Regions from separate parts of the Streptomyces sp. NPDC031445 genome, predicted to be linked through region 3. Evidence: riboswitches for the same ligand, from Rfam matches in the RefSeq annotation. Region 3 holds a riboswitch; each other region holds the start of a gene.

Evidence for each region. A riboswitch is a leader RNA that binds a small molecule or an ion and turns the genes downstream of it on or off. The one in region 3 is predicted to bind cobalamin.
Region 1: it holds a riboswitch for cobalamin, as region 3 does, so the genes downstream of both, nicT (Nickel transporter NicT) here and ACZ5DC_RS27155 (ribonucleoside-diphosphate reductase subunit alpha) in region 3, are expected to answer to the same signal.
Region 2: it holds a riboswitch for cobalamin, as region 3 does, so the genes downstream of both, ACZ5DC_RS21630 (cobalamin biosynthesis protein) here and ACZ5DC_RS27155 (ribonucleoside-diphosphate reductase subunit alpha) in region 3, are expected to answer to the same signal.

The regions. Positions count from the first base shown of each region.
Region 1 is NZ_JBVIJO010000003.1:233,184-238,532, forward strand. It holds gene ACZ5DC_RS11295 (helix-turn-helix domain-containing protein) at 1-532, shown strand, start outside; gene ACZ5DC_RS11300 (hypothetical protein) at 537-1,325, opposite strand; gene ACZ5DC_RS11305 (nucleoside hydrolase) at 1,570-2,532, shown strand; gene nicT (Nickel transporter NicT) at 2,536-3,618, opposite strand; cobalamin riboswitch at 3,647-3,828, opposite strand; gene ACZ5DC_RS11315 (ArsR/SmtB family transcription factor) at 3,910-4,260, shown strand; gene ACZ5DC_RS11320 (glycoside hydrolase family 13 protein) at 4,340-5,349, shown strand, end outside.
Region 2 is NZ_JBVIJO010000008.1:58,680-64,028, forward strand. It holds gene ACZ5DC_RS21615 (lysozyme) at 1-308, shown strand, start outside; gene ACZ5DC_RS21620 (inorganic phosphate transporter) at 453-1,694, shown strand; gene ACZ5DC_RS21625 (hypothetical protein) at 1,735-1,962, shown strand; cobalamin riboswitch at 2,120-2,259, shown strand; gene ACZ5DC_RS21630 (cobalamin biosynthesis protein) at 2,363-3,307, shown strand; gene ACZ5DC_RS21635 (cobyric acid synthase) at 3,304-4,812, shown strand; gene cobN (cobaltochelatase subunit CobN) at 4,809-5,349, shown strand, end outside.
Region 3 is NZ_JBVIJO010000011.1:140,584-145,932, reverse strand. It holds gene ACZ5DC_RS27165 (NACHT domain-containing protein) at 1-2,836, opposite strand, end outside; gene ACZ5DC_RS27160 (GNAT family N-acetyltransferase) at 2,991-3,497, shown strand; cobalamin riboswitch at 3,544-3,673, shown strand; gene ACZ5DC_RS27155 (ribonucleoside-diphosphate reductase subunit alpha) at 3,797-5,349, shown strand, end outside.

The DNA of each region.
Region 1 (5,349 bases), on a different contig from region 3:
GCGGCTGAGCCTGCGCACCGAGCTGGCCAACTGCCACTGGATGCGCGGCTACGTCTGCGCCCAGAACGGCGAACTGGAGCGCGCCGAGCACGAGTTGCGCCAGGCGCACACCATGCTGTCGGAGACCCGGGCCGCCCTGTACCGCAGCCAGGCCGCCGTGGAACTCGCCGACGTCCTGCACCGCCGGGGCAAGTCCCAGGAGGCCGCCGGACTGCTGGAGGAGGTCCTCGGGGACTTCTCCTCCGAGCGCGGCGCCGTCCACGCCGCCGGCGCACACCGCCTCCTCGGCATCATCGCCGAGGACGCCCGGGACACCGAGGCGGCCGAGGAGCACTACGTCCGCGCCCTCAGCCTCCTGGAACGCGCGGGCGCCGCCGGCGACCTCGCCGACCTGTGCCGCCTCCTCGGCGACCTCTTCCGCCGTACGGGCCGCGTGGAGGCCGCCCTGGACGCCTACCGCACCGGCCTGGGCCACCGCACCGCCCCCGGCACCACCACCCTCGGCCCGGCCCCCGCCCAGCCGCCGCTCTGACGACTCACACCTGCGCCCGGCCCTGCTTGCGGATGTCGGCCAGGCGCAGGGCGCCGACCTGCACGGCCGCCTGGGTGGCGTCGTTCGGTACGTCACCCAGGCCGCCGTTGGTCAGCGCGAACGCGTCCTCGCCGACCCGGACGGCGGCCACGTCCAGGGTGAGCCGGAACTCCTGCTCGTCGGGCGTCGTACCGGCGACGGTGACGCGCAGCCCCTGGCGGGCGTCGCCCACCTCGGGCAGCGGGGCGTCCACGACCTGCACGTCCTCCTCGAGCCCCAGTTCGGTGGTGGCCGTGAACCGCGCGCACCGCGCCGGGAGCGTCCGCAGCCACGCCAGCACGGCGTCGACGTCGGCCGGGCGGCGGGCGCCGATCTGGTAGCGGAGCTGGGCGTCGGTGTCGGCGTCGTCCAGGCCGGCGGTGACGCGGGCCGGTCCGCCGAGCAGCTCGTCGCTGTACAGGGCGTCCAGCAGCCGCTGGCACTCCCCGGCCGAGGTCCGCGCCTTCAGCAGCCCGTCGTGCCAGGTGGCCGCCCCGCGCGAAGCGGTCCAGGGATCGCCGAGGTCGCTCGGGCCGATCAGCGCGGCCTGCGCCTGCTCGTCGCTGAGCGAGGAACCGCCGGCCCGCGCGGACGGCCGGGGCGTCGGGGCGGGCCGGTCGAGCGTGGGCAGGGGGTGCGGCGCGCTCGCCGGGTGGTTGAGGCCGAAGGCCGCGCAGGCGCCGGCGGTCAGCAGGCCGGCGCCGGTCAGGGAGAGGGTCACGGCACGGGGGAGGTGGGGTATCTCGGGGGACATCGGTGCCTCCTGGGCTGCGGGCGGCCGGGGTGCCTGGTCTCACGGCACCACCGCCCTGACCTGCGCACCAACGCTCCGGGCCGTACGGGTGAGGGGGCGCCGGGAAATCCGTGGCACGGCCCCCGCGGGACCGGTGCGGTGCCGTCCGCGCCGCGCGCCCGCCTGTGCCCGTCGAGCACGACGGCGCCGCGGACCGTCCCGGGACGGGACTGATCTAAGGTCGGCACGACGGAAGGAGTCCGCCGTGGACGGTCAGCCCATTCCCGTGATCATCGACTGCGACACCGGCGTCGACGACGCCCTGGCCCTGCTGTTCGCCGTGCGCCACCCCGGACTCGACCTGCGGGCGGTGACCTGCGTGGCCGGGAACACCGACGTGGACGGGGTGGTCCGCAACACCCTCACCGTGCTGGAGCAGGCGGGCGCTCCCGCCGTACCGGTGGCCCGGGGTGCCGAGCGCCCGCTGCTGGAGCCGGCCCGCCCGGCCCCGGTGCACGGCGCCGACGGCATGGGCGACCTGGGCCTGCCCGCGCCCACCCGGACCCCGGTGGACATCGACGCCGTCAGCCTGCTGCGCCGGGAGATCCTGGCCTGCCCGCGCCCGGTGACGCTGATCCCGACCGCGCCGCTCACCAACATCGCCCTGCTGCTGCGCACCCACCCCGAGGTGACCCGGAACATCGAGCGGATCGTGTTCATGGGCGGGGCGGTGGCCACCGGGAACGCCACGCCGGTCGCGGAGTTCAACGTCTGGCACGACCCGGAGGCGGCGGCGGTCCTGCTGACCGCCGGGGTGCCGATCACGATGTACGGCCTGGACGTCTTCCAGCAGGTCGTGGTGGACAGCGCCGAGGTCCACCGGCTGCGCGCGAGCGGTGAGCCCGGCACCCGGCTGGCCGGTGAGCTGCTCGCCCACCGGCCGGCCCACCAGGGCGAGCCGCCCCAGGCGGAGGAGGCGGGCGGCCTCGGCGACGCGGGCGCGGTGTGCGCGGTCGCCGACCCGCAGGGCATCACCACCCGCCGGCTCCCGGTCGAGGTCTCCCTCGCCCCGGGCCCCACCCGGGGCCAGACGATCGTCGACCGCCGACTCCGCCCCGGCGAGTCCGAGATCCACGAGGGCGGACGCGAACGCGCCCTGGTGGACGTGGCGTTGGAGGTGGACGCCGACCGGTACGCGAAGCTGTACCTGGAGACCGTCGCGCGGTAGGCGCTAGTCGGCGGCGGACGGCGAGACCGCCCAGCGCTCCTCGACCCGGGCGACCTTCCAGTACGCCAGCGCCGCCGCCCACACCAGGACGAACAGGCCGACGATGAGGTAGCCGACGTTGTCCAGGTCGAGGCCGGCGATCCAGCCGGTGATGTCGTCGTGCAGGCCGAACTTCTCGTGCAGGACGCCGACCAGCTCGATGGTGCCGATGAAGAAGGCGACCGCGATGGACAGACCGGTGATGGCGAGGTTGTAGAAGACCTTGCGGACCGGGTTGGAGAAGGCCCACTGGTAGGCGAAGTTCATGAACGTGCCGTCGAGGGTGTCGAACAGGCTCATCCCGGCGGCGAAGAGCAGGGGCAGGCAGAGGATCGCGTACCAGGGCAGTCCCGCCGCCGCGCCCGAGCCCGCCATCACCATCAGCGTGACCTCGGTGGCCGTGTCGAAGCCGAGGCCGAAGAGGAAGCCGAGCGGGTACATCTGCCCCGGCCGGGAGACGGACTTCGTCAGCCGGCCGAGGACGCGGTTCATGAACCCCCTGGCGTCCAGGTGCGCTTCGAGCTGCTTCTCGTCGTAGGCGCCCGCCCGCATCGCCCGGAAGACCTTCAGGATGCCCACCAGGGCGACCAGGTTCAGGGCGGCGATGAGGTAGAGGAACGTGCCGGAGACCGTCGTACCGAGGAAGCCGAGCACCTGGTGGGTGGTGGAGCCCTCGTTCATGACCTTCCCGGCCAGCGAGGTGCCGCCCGCGATCAGCAGCGCCAGCAGCACCACCACGCTGGAGTGGCCCAGCGCGAACCAGAACCCCACCGACACCGGCCGCTTGCCGTCGGCCATCAGCTTGCGGGTGGTGTTGTCGATCGCCGCGATGTGGTCGGCGTCGAAGGCGTGCCGCATGCCGAGGGTGTAGGCGGTGATGCCCAGCCCGACCCCGAAGACGTCGGAGCCGACCCTGTAGTGCTCGGGCGCGACGAGGACGTAGAGGATTCCGAACGCGACGACGTGGAGGGCGACGATCACCGCCAGCAGCCCCACCGTCTTGACGGTGTCCTCGCGTCGCCAGCGGAAAGAAACGGCATCGGCCATGGGTTCACGCTCCAGCACCTCGTGGATCACTTCGTGAGCTGCCGTGGCCGGTCTCCTGGCTTACGGGTCGTACGTCCGCCGTTCCTGCCTTCCCGGTCTGCGACCAGTGGCCCGGCGGTGCCGGACGGAACGGGAACTCCCCGATCACAGTGGCGAGGGCCGCGTCGACCTTCCATCGACTTCCCGAACACCACGGCCCGCCCACCGTAGAGGGGCACGCGGTTTCCTGCATAGCTGCGCACCTGCGCAGGTATCGAAGATCACAGAGAGGGGGCCTGCCAGACTGGCCCCATGCATCTCGTGCCTGCCGACCGAGCCGACCGTCGTTCCATCGACGGGCACCGGGTCTGCGAGGCGATCGCCGCCATCGGTGAGGCGGGGCGCCTGCGCACCTGGGCCGACCGTTTCTCCCTGCTCGCCGACGCCAACCGGCTGGCGCTGCTGGTCGCGCTGCACCGCACCGGGCCGCTCGCCGTGTCGGACCTCGCCATCGCCACGGGGATGAACGACCCCGCCGTCTCCCAGGCCCTGCGGCTGCTGCGGGCGGCCGGGGTCGTGGCGGGGGAGAAGGAGGGGCGCGTGGTGCGGTACAGGGTGGTGGACGCGGACGTCCGGGGGCTGTTGGAGCACTGCGTGGGCTGAACGGCCGCGCAGGGTTCCCTTTCCGGGCAATGTGGACAGATACAGATTCCGTACCGTCGTCCGTCCCCTGGGAGCCCGTATGGCAGACCTCTCGCCGGACCTCTCGTCCAGGAACCCCGACTGGTGGCGGCAGGCCGTCGTCTACCAGATCTATCCGCGCAGCTTCGCCGACGCCGACGGTGACGGCCTCGGCGACCTGCGGGGCATCACCGAACGCCTGGGCCATCTCGCCTCCCTCGGCGTGGACGCCCTGTGGCTGAGCCCCTTCTACCCCTCCGAACTCGCCGACGGCGGCTACGACGTCATCGACCCGCGCGGGGTCGACGAGCGCCTCGGCACCCTGGACGACTTCGACGCCCTGGTGGGCGAGGCGCACCGGCTCGGGCTCAAGGTGGTCGTGGACATCGTCCCCAACCACACCTCCCACCTGCACCGCTGGTTCCAGGAGGCGCTGCGTGCCGGGCCCGGGTCCGCCGCCCGGGAGCGGTACGTCTTCCGGCCGGGGCGCGGCGCGCACGGTGAACTGCCGCCCAGCGACTGGCAGTCGGTGTTCGGCGGCAGCGCCTGGCGGCGGGTGCCCGACGGGGAGTGGTACCTGCACCTGTTCGCCCCCGAACAGCCCGACCTGAACTGGGACGACGAGGAGGTCCGCGCCGACTTCCGCAGCACCCTGCGGTTCTGGTCGGACCGGGGCGTGGACGGCTTCCGCGTGGACGTCGCCCACGGCCTGGCCAAGGACCTCACCGAGCCGCTGCGGGACATCGGCGGCATCGGCGCGACCGGCGAGCAGGCCCTGCCGCTGGTGCCGCCGGGCAGCCACCCCTACTGGGACCGGGACGAGGTCCACGAGATCTACCGCGACTGGCGCAAGATCTTCGACGCCTACAGCCCGCCGCGCACCGCCGTCGCCGAGGCCTGGGTCCCCGGGGCCCGCCGCGCCCTGTACGCCCGCCCGGACGAACTCGGCCAGGCCTTCAACTTCGAGTACCTGGAGGCGCGCTGGGACGCGGAGGAGCTGCGGGACGTCATCGCCGCCTCGCTGGTCACGGCCCGGGCCGCCGGCGCCTCCGCGACCTGGGTGCTGTCCAA
Region 2 (5,349 bases), on a different contig from region 3:
TGGGCAAGGCCCGGATGGTCCGCTGGATCCGGTCGTTCAGCGACGAGGTCAAGGAGCGGACCGGCCGCCGTCCGGTGATCTACACCACCACCCAGTGGTGGAAGCTGTGCACCGGGAACAGCCGCGCCTTCTCCTCCTCGCACGCCCTGTGGATCGCCCGCCACGGCACCTCACAGCCGGGCGCGCTGCCCGGCGGCTGGCGGTACTGGACGTTCTGGCAGCACGCCGTCAAGGGCAGGCTGCCGGGTGACCAGGATCTCTTCGACGGCTCCCTGAGCCGGCTGCGGATCTTCGCGCGCGGCCACTAGCCAAGGCGCGCCTGGGGCCGGCGGCGCGAAGCGGAACCTCGTACGCGCGTTACTGACACCCCCACGCCCGCCTCAGTTCATCTTCCGTTCACCCAGGTTGCCTACGTTCGACCAGCCAATGACCTCGAACGATTGCCTGGGTAAATGGAAAGCTTCTCGCTGATCCTCGCGATTGTGGTGGTAACCGCACTCGCGTTCGATTTCACGAACGGTTTCCACGACACCGCGAACGCGATGGCCACCACCATCTCCACAGGCGCCCTGAAGCCGAAGATCGCGGTCGCCATGTCCGCCGTCCTCAACCTCGTGGGCGCCTTCCTCTCCGTGGAGGTCGCCAACACGATCTCCAAGGGTCTCGTCGACGAGACCGGCATCCGTCCCGAGGTCATCTTCGCCGCCCTGGTCGGCGCGATCCTCTGGAACCTGCTGACCTGGCTGGTGGGCCTGCCCTCCAGCTCCTCGCACGCCCTGATGGGCGGCCTGGTCGGCGCCACCGTCGCCTCCGCCGGCTTCGGCGCCGTCCACGGTGAGGTCCTGGTCACCAAGGTGCTGCTCCCGGCCGTCGCCGCGCCGGTCGTCGCGGGCCTCGCCTCGCTGCTGGCCACCCGGTTCTCCTACGGCGTCGGCGGCACCGCCGACGGCGAGGCCACCCGCAAGGGCTACCGCGCCGGCCAGATCGCCTCCGCCGGCCTGGTCTCCCTCGCGCACGGCACCAACGACGCCCAGAAGACGATGGGCATCATCACCCTCGCCCTCGTCGCGGGCGGCTCCATCGCCCCCGGCTCCAACCCTCCCACCTGGGTGATCCTCTCCGCGGGCATGGCCATCGCGCTCGGCACCTACATCGGCGGCTGGCGCATCATCCGCACCATGGGCAAGGGCCTGACCGACCTGGAGCCGCGCCAGGGCTTCGCCGCCCAGACCAGCGCCGCGACCGCCATCCTGGCCTCCTCCCACCTCGGCTTCTCCCTCTCCACCACGCACGTCGTCTCCGGCTCGGTGATGGGCGCGGGCCTCGGCCGCAAGGGCGGTGTGGTCCGCTGGTCCACCGCGACCCGCATGGCCGTCGCCTGGGTGCTGACCCTCCCCGCCGCCGCGCTGGTCGGCGCGGGCGCCGAGTCCGTCACCGGCCTGGGCGACTGGGGCACCGCCGTCGTCGCCGTCTTCCTGGTCGCCGCGAGCGCCGCCATCTGGAAGCTCTCCCGCCGCGAGGTCGTCGACCACACCAACGTGGTCGAGGAGACCGAGCCGGCCGGTGTGGTCACCGCCGCCATCGCCGCCGTGATCCCGCCCCCGGCGGGCGTGGTCGCCGGGGACCTGACGGCCACCATCCCCGCTCCGGCCACCGAGCCCGCCCCCGCCGCCCCGCCGGCCGCCGCGGTCTGACCCCGGCCCCGCGCACACGGTTACTGAAGGAAGCATCCCCATGAAGATCGACTGGGCGGCCCTCGGCTCCGTCTTCGGTGTCAGCCTCGCGTTCACGGTGGGCCTGGTGGTCCTGTTCACCCTCGGCATCAACGGCCTGTCGCGCCGTGAGAAGGCCGCGGCCCGGGGCGGGTCCGCCGCCCTCGCCGTCACCGGCGCCTACGTGTGCTTCGCGGCCTGCGCGGCGGCGGTGGCGTACGGGATCTACCTGATCGTCGTCAAGCCCTGACGGTCCGGAACCCCGCATCGGCCCCGCCGGGCCACCGCCTCGGCGGGACCGGCGGGGCCTTCGCATGCCGTCGCACCGGACTTCCGGCCGCCGTCCGGCGGAGCGGCGGTGTGGGCCTCAGCACAGTCCGGCGTCCCAGGTCAAAGGCAAGTTGACGGCCGTTCCGGGCGCGTGGTGGACTGCCCAGGCCATGTACGGCGGCAAGAGAGGAAGCCGGTGCGAATCCGGCGCGGTCCCGCCACTGTCACCGGGAAGAACCCCCGGGAGCCAGGAACTCTCACCGCCGATTCACGTCGAACCAGGGCGCGGACACCCTGAGTGAGGACACATATCGCCATGCTCGGCTGCCGATCGAGGACCCGTACCAGGACCGTTCCTGTTCCCACCGCCGGCTGAGCCGATGGGTGCCGATCGCACATACGCGTACGGTGCCGCCGCCGGCGTCCTCGGTGACCTGCTCCTCGGCGACCCGCGCCGCGGGCACCCGGTCGCCGTGTTCGGCCGGGCGGCCGGGACCGTGGAACGCGCCCTGTGGCACGACCACCGTGGCTGGGGCGCCCTGCACACCGCCGTGTGCGCCGGCGGCGCCGTCGCCCTCGGCGCGCTGGCCGCACGCGCCGCACGCCCCTGCCGTACCGCTTCCGCCGCGCTGACCGCCACCGCCACCTGGGCCGTCGTCGGCGGCACCTCGCTCGCCCGGGAGGCCCGCGCCATCGGGCGCGCCCTGGAGGCCGGGGACGTCGAGGCGGCCCGGGCCCGGCTGCCGCACCTGTGCGGCCGGGACCCGCAGGCCCTGGACGCCGACGGCATCGCGCGGGCCGTGGTCGAGTCGGTCGCCGAGAACACCTCCGACGCCGTGGTCGGCGCGCTCGTCTGGGGCGCCGTGGCCGGGGTGCCGGGGCTGCTCGGCTTCCGGGCGGTCAACACCCTGGACGCGATGGTGGGTCACAGGTCGCCCCGCCACCGGCGCTACGGCTGGGCCTCCGCCCGTCTGGACGACGTCGCCGGCTGGCCGGGCGCCCGGCTGACCGCCGTGCTCGCCGCAGCGGCCGGACCCGATCCGCGCGGCGCCCTGCGCGCCTGGAGGGCCGACGCGCGCAGGCACCCGAGCCCCAACGCCGGGCCCGTGGAGGCCTCTTTCGCGGGCGCCCTCGGCGTCCGCCTGGGCGGCACGCTCTCCTACGGCGGCCGGGTCGAACACCGCCCGGTGCTGAACGGCGCCACCGGACGGCCGGTCCGCGTCACCGACATCGACCGGGCCGTGCGGCTCTCCCGCCGCGTCGGTCTGCTCGCGCTCGGCACCACGCTGGCCGCGCGCGCCCTGCTGAAAGGACGTGGCAAGTGAGCGGTGGTCTCCTCGTCGCCGGCACCACCTCCGACGCGGGCAAGAGCGTCGTGACGGCGGGCATCTGCCGCTGGCTGGTGCGCCAGGGCGTGAAGGTCGCGCCGTTCAAGGCGCAGAACATGTCCCTGAACTCGTTCGTCACGCGCGAGGGCGCGGAGATCGGCCGGGCGCAGGCCATGCAGGCCCAGGCCTGCCGCGTCGAGCCGACCGCGCTGATGAACCCGGTGCTGCTCAAGCCCGGCGGCGAGCAGAGCAGCCAGGTGGTGCTGCTGGGCAGGCCGGTGGGCGAGCTGAGCGCGCGCGGGTACCACGGCGGGCGCCAGCAGCGGCTGCTGGGCACGGTGCTGGACTGCCTGGCCGAACTGCGGGGCACGTATGACGCGGTGATCTGTGAGGGGGCGGGCAGTCCCGCCGAGATCAACCTGCGGCGGACCGACATCGTCAACATGGGGATCGCGCGGAACGCGCGGCTGCCCGTGCTCGTCGTCGGCGACATCGACCGCGGGGGCGTGTTCGCCTCCTTCTTCGGCACCGTCGCCCTGCTCTCCCCCGAGGACCAGGAGCTGGTCGCCGGGTTCCTGGTGAACAAGTTCCGGGGCGACGTCGGCCTGCTGGAGCCCGGGCTGGACATGCTCCGGGACCTCACCGGGCGGCGGACGTACGGCGTGCTGCCCTTCCGGCACGGGCTCGGCATCGACGAGGAGGACGGACTGAGGGTGTCGCTGCGGGGCACGGTCCGCGAGTCCGCCGTGACGCCCCCCGTCGGCGAGGACGTGCTGCGGGTCGCCGTGTGCGCGGTCCCGCTGATGTCCAACTTCACCGACGTCGACGCGCTGGCCGCCGAACCGGGTGTGGTCGTGCGGTTCGTGGACCGCCCGGAGGAGCTCGCCGACGCCGATCTCGTCGTCGTCCCGGGCACGCGCGGGACCGTGCGGGCGCTGGAGTGGCTGCGGGAGCGGGGGCTGGCGGACGCGCTCGCCCGCCGGGCCGCCGAAGGACGCCCCGTGCTCGGCGTCTGCGGCGGCTTCCAGATCCTCGGCGAGCACATCGAGGACGACGTCGAGAGCCGGCGCGGGCATGTCGACGGGCTCGGCGTCCTGCCCGTCCGGGTGCGGTTCGCCCGCGAGAAGACCCTCACCCGGCCCAGCGGCGAAGCCCTCGGCGAGCGGGTCGACGGCTACGAGATCCACCACGGGGTGGCCACCGTCGAGGGCGGCGAACCCTTCCTCGACGGCTGCCGGGTCGGCCAGACCTGGGGCACCCACTGGCACGGCTCGCTGGAGTCGGACGGCTTCCGGCGGGCCTTCCTGCGCGAGGTGGCCGCCGCCGCGGGCCGCCGCTTCGTGCCCGCACCGGACACCTCCTTCGCCGCGCTGCGCGAGGAGCAGCTCGACCGGCTCGGCGACCTGATCGAACACCACGCGGACACCGACGCGCTGTGGCGGCTCATCGAGTCGGGCGCGCCGCAAGGACTGCCTTTCATTCCACCGGGAGCGCCCGCATGAGCACAGTGTTGTTGTTGTCGACCGCCGACACGGATCTGCTGGCCGCCCGGGCGTCCGGCGCGGGCTACCGCATCGGCAACCCCACCCGCGTCGACGTCGCCGGGGAGCTGCCCGGTCTGATCGAGGGCGCGGACCTCGCCGTCGTCCGGCTGCTGGGCGGCAAGCGGGCCTGGGAGGACGGGCTGGCCGCGCTGAAGGCGTCCGGCGTCCCGACCGTGCTGCTGGGCGGCGAGGCCGTGCCGGACGCGGAGCTGATGGCGGAGTCGTCGGTGCCGGCCGGTGTGGTCGCGGAGGCGCTGAGGTACCTGGTCGAGGGCGGCCCGGCGAACCTGCTGGAGCTGTCCCGGTTCCTGTCGGACACCGTGCTGCTGACCGGCGAGGGCTTCGAGGAGCCGCGCCGGATGCCGGAGTTCGGCGTGCACGGCGGGTACGAGGTCCAGGACGGCCGGCCGACCGTGGGCGTGCTGTTCTACCGGGCGCACGAACTGAGCGGCAACACCGCCTTCGTGGACACCCTGTGCGAGGCGATCGAGGCGC
Region 3 (5,349 bases):
TGTCCGCGTCCTGCTCATGGCGGCCGACGCTGTCCGGGAGCTCCCACAGGCACAGCGCCTGAAGCAGCATCACCTGCGTGTACCAGCAGCGGGACTGCTGCAGCACGGTCTCCGCCTGCCGGATCAGGTCGGCCCGGCTGCCCGGGTAGGAGTACGGGTGACGCTTGCGCCGGTTGGCCGCGAACTTGAAGCCCTGGGCCAGCGCGGCCTCCAGCAGGAGGGGCAGGTCAGGGCTGCCGTGGGTGTCCTTCGGATCGAGGTGGCGCAGCCACTTGGTCAGGCGGTCCCGGGCCTCGTCGCGGTGGGCGTCGTCGACGGAGCCCAGGAGCATGGGGAGCATCCAGGCCCGCATCATGAACTCCCTGCACAGCTCGATACGGGCCGTGCGGTACTGCCGCTTGATCTCCTTGCGCTCCTCCTGGAGCCGGTCGACCTCCGCCGGTGACGCGTTCCGCGAGGGAGCGCGGTCGGCCAGCGCCTTCCGCATCCGCTCCGTCCAGTCCTGGTACCGGTCCCTCTTGTCGGCTCTCAGCCGGCCGACCGCCTTGTCGTACTCCCTGACGGGGTCGGTGTCCAGGCCGATCTTCTCCCGGATGAAGGCGAACGCGTCGTTGCCGCCGCTGCCGAACTCCTGGGCGACCGCCAGGCGTACGGAGTGCGAGGGCTCCACCTTGCCGAGGTGGAAGAGGTGGTCGTACAGCGGCATGGTGTCGGTCTGCTCCGAGGCCGCGCGCAGTGCCGTGCCGAGCTGCTTGAGCAGGGCCAGCTTCGCGTCCTCGACGGTGCGGCGGTCGCCCTGGATGCCGGGCCAGCGGCTGTGCACCCGCTCGACGATGTCGTACAGCAGCCGTGACCGGCGTTCCACGCTGTCGACCTCCAGGGCCGCCGCGTACAGGTCGAGGGCCTTGGGGTCGTTCGCACGGTGGTTGGCGGCCACGAAGAGCCGCCGGGCCAGGGGGTGGCCGTACAGGGGGGCGCGGCGCAGCAGTTCGGTCCGGGTCTTCTGCCACTCGGCCCCGAGACTGCCTCCCCCGGCCGAGAGCCTCGCCACCCGGTGGCGGGAGTGCAGCACCGCGGCGATGAGCAGTTCACGGCTGGGGCCCGGCGGCCGCAGCGCCTGCTCGATCAGCTCGCCGGCGTCGCGCTCGTCGAGGTGCCGCAGCAGACGGAAGCCGAAGTAGGCCTGCATGATGCTGTGGGGGAAGCGCACCCTCTTCTCGAAGCTCTCCACCAACTGGAGCCTGTTCGCGTTGGCCGCCAGGTGGGCGAGCGCGCTCTGGCACTGGCACAGGTCGCCCTGGGTCAGACGCTCTCTCTGTTCCTGGCTCAGATGGCCGCAGAGCGTGTCCCAGATCCGCTGCCGGTGCCACTCCGAGAAGACGTTGGCTCGCTCGTCGTAGTGGTGGAAACCGGGTCTCCCGGCCCACAGGTGCCCCGCCCTGGCCCGGGTCCGCCGCGCCGGACCGGGGTGTACGGCGTCGCCCAGCAGCTCGGTGAAGCAGACCTCCAGCTTGTCCTGGAGCAGTCCGACGCAGGCGAGCGCCGAGACCACCTCCAGCGTGTCGCCGCGCTCCCGCGGGTTCAGCTCGACGTCCCCGCGCAGCCGGCCCTCCCGCACCGCGAGATCCCATGTCTCCAGCAGCCACAGCCGCAGTGTGCTGCGGTCCCAGCTCCGGGTGTCCAGCCGGTCCCTGTCCTCGCGCGGACGGTCGCGTTCCAGGCCGCCGTGGTGGTGCAGTTCGCGGGCGATCTGCAGGTAGATGGGCGACTCCGTGACCTCCGCGGTCTCCACGATCCAGTCCACGCGGCGCTCGTCCGTCTCCGGGATCCGGGCCTCGACGAAGTACAGCGCCTCCTCCTCGCTGAGCGGTTCCAGCTCCACGATCGCGGCGGGGGTGCTCTCCAGCGGGCTGTGCGGCCGCGACGCGATGACGAGCGGCAGCTTGTCCTCGTGGGCGCACTCGATGGCCCTGCGGATGATGTTGTCCCTGTCCTCCTGGAGGCGCTCGTCGAGGACCGCCTCCTCCAGGCCGTCGGCGAGGACGACCACCTTGTCGTCGGCGAGCAGTTGCTGCCAGACCCGGTCGTTCTTGGTGCGGGCGAGGATGCCGCGGGGTGCTTCCTCGGCGAACCGTTCCCTGGCCATGCGCTCGAAGTTCAGATCGGCGCCGGTGGCGTCCCGCAGCCGGATCGGCACGGGCACGGCGTGCTGCCGGGCGAGCAGTTCGGTGAGCCGCACCAGGACGGCCGTCTTGCCCGTGCCCACACCGCCGACGAGCACATAGGGCCTGCGGGTCTCACGCTGCCGCAGCCGCTGGGCGATGACCCGGGCGATCTCCTCGCGGCCCACGATCTCGGCGATGTCGGGGCCGGCGGTGGGCACCAGATCGCGGGGGTGCCTGCGCGCCTTCGCGAGGTAGCGCCGCTTGGTCCACCAGTACCAGAAGAACAGGAAGAGGGCGGCGGCGATCGAAGCGGAGAGCACCGGACCGACGAAGCGGAGAACGTCGTCGAAGCCCTGGTTGCCGTTCCGCCACGTCTCGAACCGCGTCGTGTGGTGCGAGATCAGGATGTACACGCCCTCTCCGGCCCACGCCAGGACGGCGAGGGCGGCAAGGGCCCACACGACCCGGTTCGCGTTGGTGTACGAGGCCCATCTGCGCCACTTGCGGGGGCGGGTGGTGTCGAGCCGGGCTTCCGATCTGATGGTCAGGTGGTGCCAGTAGCCCAGGAGGAACCGCCTGCCCCGGCACCACGCCCGTCGCCCGTACAGCGTCGCCATCGGCGCGTTGCGTGGTCGCTCCTTGCCCGGTGGGTGACGGACGATTCTCGTCATGGTGCGTTCTCCTTCCGAGACCAGCTTTCGGCACGGAGGACCCCACACAGCACCTGTTTCCATGAAAACATGGGCATTCCGCCCCGCAACCCGGCAGGCGACCGCCGCGGATCCCCGGGAATCCGCGCCGCGCCCCTCGGGCAGACTCGGTGTCATGGACTTCGTGATCCGGCGGGCAGCTCCCGGCGAGTACGACGACCTGGGCGAGATCACCGCCGGGGCCTATGTCCGTGACGGCCTCCTCGCCTTCGACGAGAGCGGCTGGTACCTCGGCGAGCTGAGGGACGTGGCGAAGCGGGCCGCCGCCGCGGACGTCCTCGTGGCCGTCCGCGACGGCGTGCTCCTCGGCGGGGTCACCTTCGTCCGCTCCGGCGGCCCCATGACCGACATCGCCGGCCCGGGGGAGGCGGAGATCAGGATGCTCGCGGTCGCCCCCGCGGCCCGGGGCCGGGGCGTGGGGGAGGCGCTGGTGCGGGCCTGCGTCGAGCGCGGGCGGGCCACCGAGGGCTGCGTGCGCGTGGTCCTCTCCACTCAGCGGACCATGCACAGCGCCCACCGCGTCTACACCCGCCTCGGTTTCGTCCGCGCCCCCGAGCGGGACTGGAATCCCCTCCCGGGCCGGGACGACCTCACGCTCCTCGCGTACGAGTTGACCCTCTGAGGCCGGGCCGACACTACATCTGGGGGTGACATGGCAGCCCGGCACTAGATGTATGCTCGTCCTCGCTGTCGTCGCAGGGGAATCCGGTGCGAATCCGGAACTGTCCCGCAACGGTGTACCCGTGTGCCCCCGCACGCGTGTCGAGTCCGAAGACCTGCCGGCGGTGCACCCGGCCGTCCAGGCCCGGGTGGTTCTGACGTCCGGGCCTCGTGGAATGGGCCGGTGGACGCGACGCCGTGCGCGCTCGTGACTGCCCCTGCCTCCCGCCAGGCCCCGTGCCGAGCGAGGGAGAGCCCCACGTGACCATCGCGCCAGCCGACCCGGTCTCAGTCAGCGAGCCGGAGACCGACGGTCCCGGTGCCGCGCTGCTGCGGACCCTGACCGAGCTGACCGCCGACCTGCCCGACGCCGACCCGGGCCGGGTGGCCGCCGCCGCGCTGCGGGGCCGGTCCGCCCGCGCCGACGAGGCGGAGTTGCGGGAGCTGGCCACGGAGGCCGCGGCCGGCCTGATCTCCGAGGATCCCGCGTACTCGAAGCTGGCCGCCCGGCTGCTGACCCTCGCCATCCGGGACGAGGCCGCCTCGCAGGGCGTGACGTCCTTCACCGAGTCGGTCGCGGTCGGCCACCGCGAGGGCCTGATCGCCGACCGCACCGCCGAGTTCGTGCGGCTGCACGCCGAGCGCCTCGACGCGCTGGTCGACCCCGCGGCCGACGACCGCTTCGGCTACTTCGGCCTGCGCACCCTGCACAGCCGCTACCTGCTGCGCCACCCGGTCACCCGCAGGGTCGTGGAGACACCCCAGCACTTCCTGCTGCGCGTGGCGAGCGGCCTGGCGGAGGACGACACGGCCCGCTCCGTGGACGAAGTGGCGTCCCTGTACGGCCTGATGAGCCGCCTGGACTACCTGCCGTCCTCCCCCACCCTGTTCAACTCCGGCACGCGACACCCCCAGATGTCGTCCTGCTACCTGCTGGACTCCCCGCGGGACGAGCTGGACTCCATCTACGACCGCTACCACCAGGTCGCCCGCCTGTCGAAGCACGCCGGCGGCATCGGCCTGTCCTACTCCCGCATCCGCTCGCGCGGTTCGCTGATCCGGGGGACGAACGGGCACTCCAACGGGATCGTGCCGTTCCTGAAGACCCTGGACGCGTCGGTGGCGGCGGTCAACCAGGGCGGCCGGCGCAAGGGCGCGGCAGCGGTCTACCTGGAGACCTGGCACTCCGACATCGAGGAGTTCCTGGAGCTGCGGGACAACACCGGCGAGGACGCCCGCCGCACCCACAACCTCAACCTCGCGCACTGGATCCCGGACGAGTTCATGCGCCGGGTCAACGCCGACGGGCAGTGGTCGCTGTTCTCCCCCGCCGACGTGCCCGAACTGGTCGACCTGTGGGGCGAGGACTTCGACACCGCCTACCGCAGGGCCGAGGCGGCGGGCCTGGCGAAGAAGACCATCGCGGCCAGGGACCTGTACGGGCGGATGATGCGCACCCTCGCCCAGACCGGCAACGGCTGGATGACGTTCAAGGACGCCGCCAACCGCACCGCCAACCAGACCGCCGAACCCGGCAACGTCATCCACTCCTCCAACCTGTGCACCGAGATCCTGGAGGTCACCGACGACGGCGAGACGGCCGTCTGCAACCTCGGCTCGGTCAACCTCGGCGCCTTCGTGGACACCACGACCGGGGACATCGACTGGGAGCGGCTGGACCAGACGGTCCGCACGGCCGTCACCTTCCTGGACCGCGTGGTCGACATCAACTTCTACCCCACCGAGCAGGCGGGGCGTTCCAACGCCAGGTGGCGCCCGGTCGGCCTGGGCGCGATGGGCCTGCAGGACGTCTT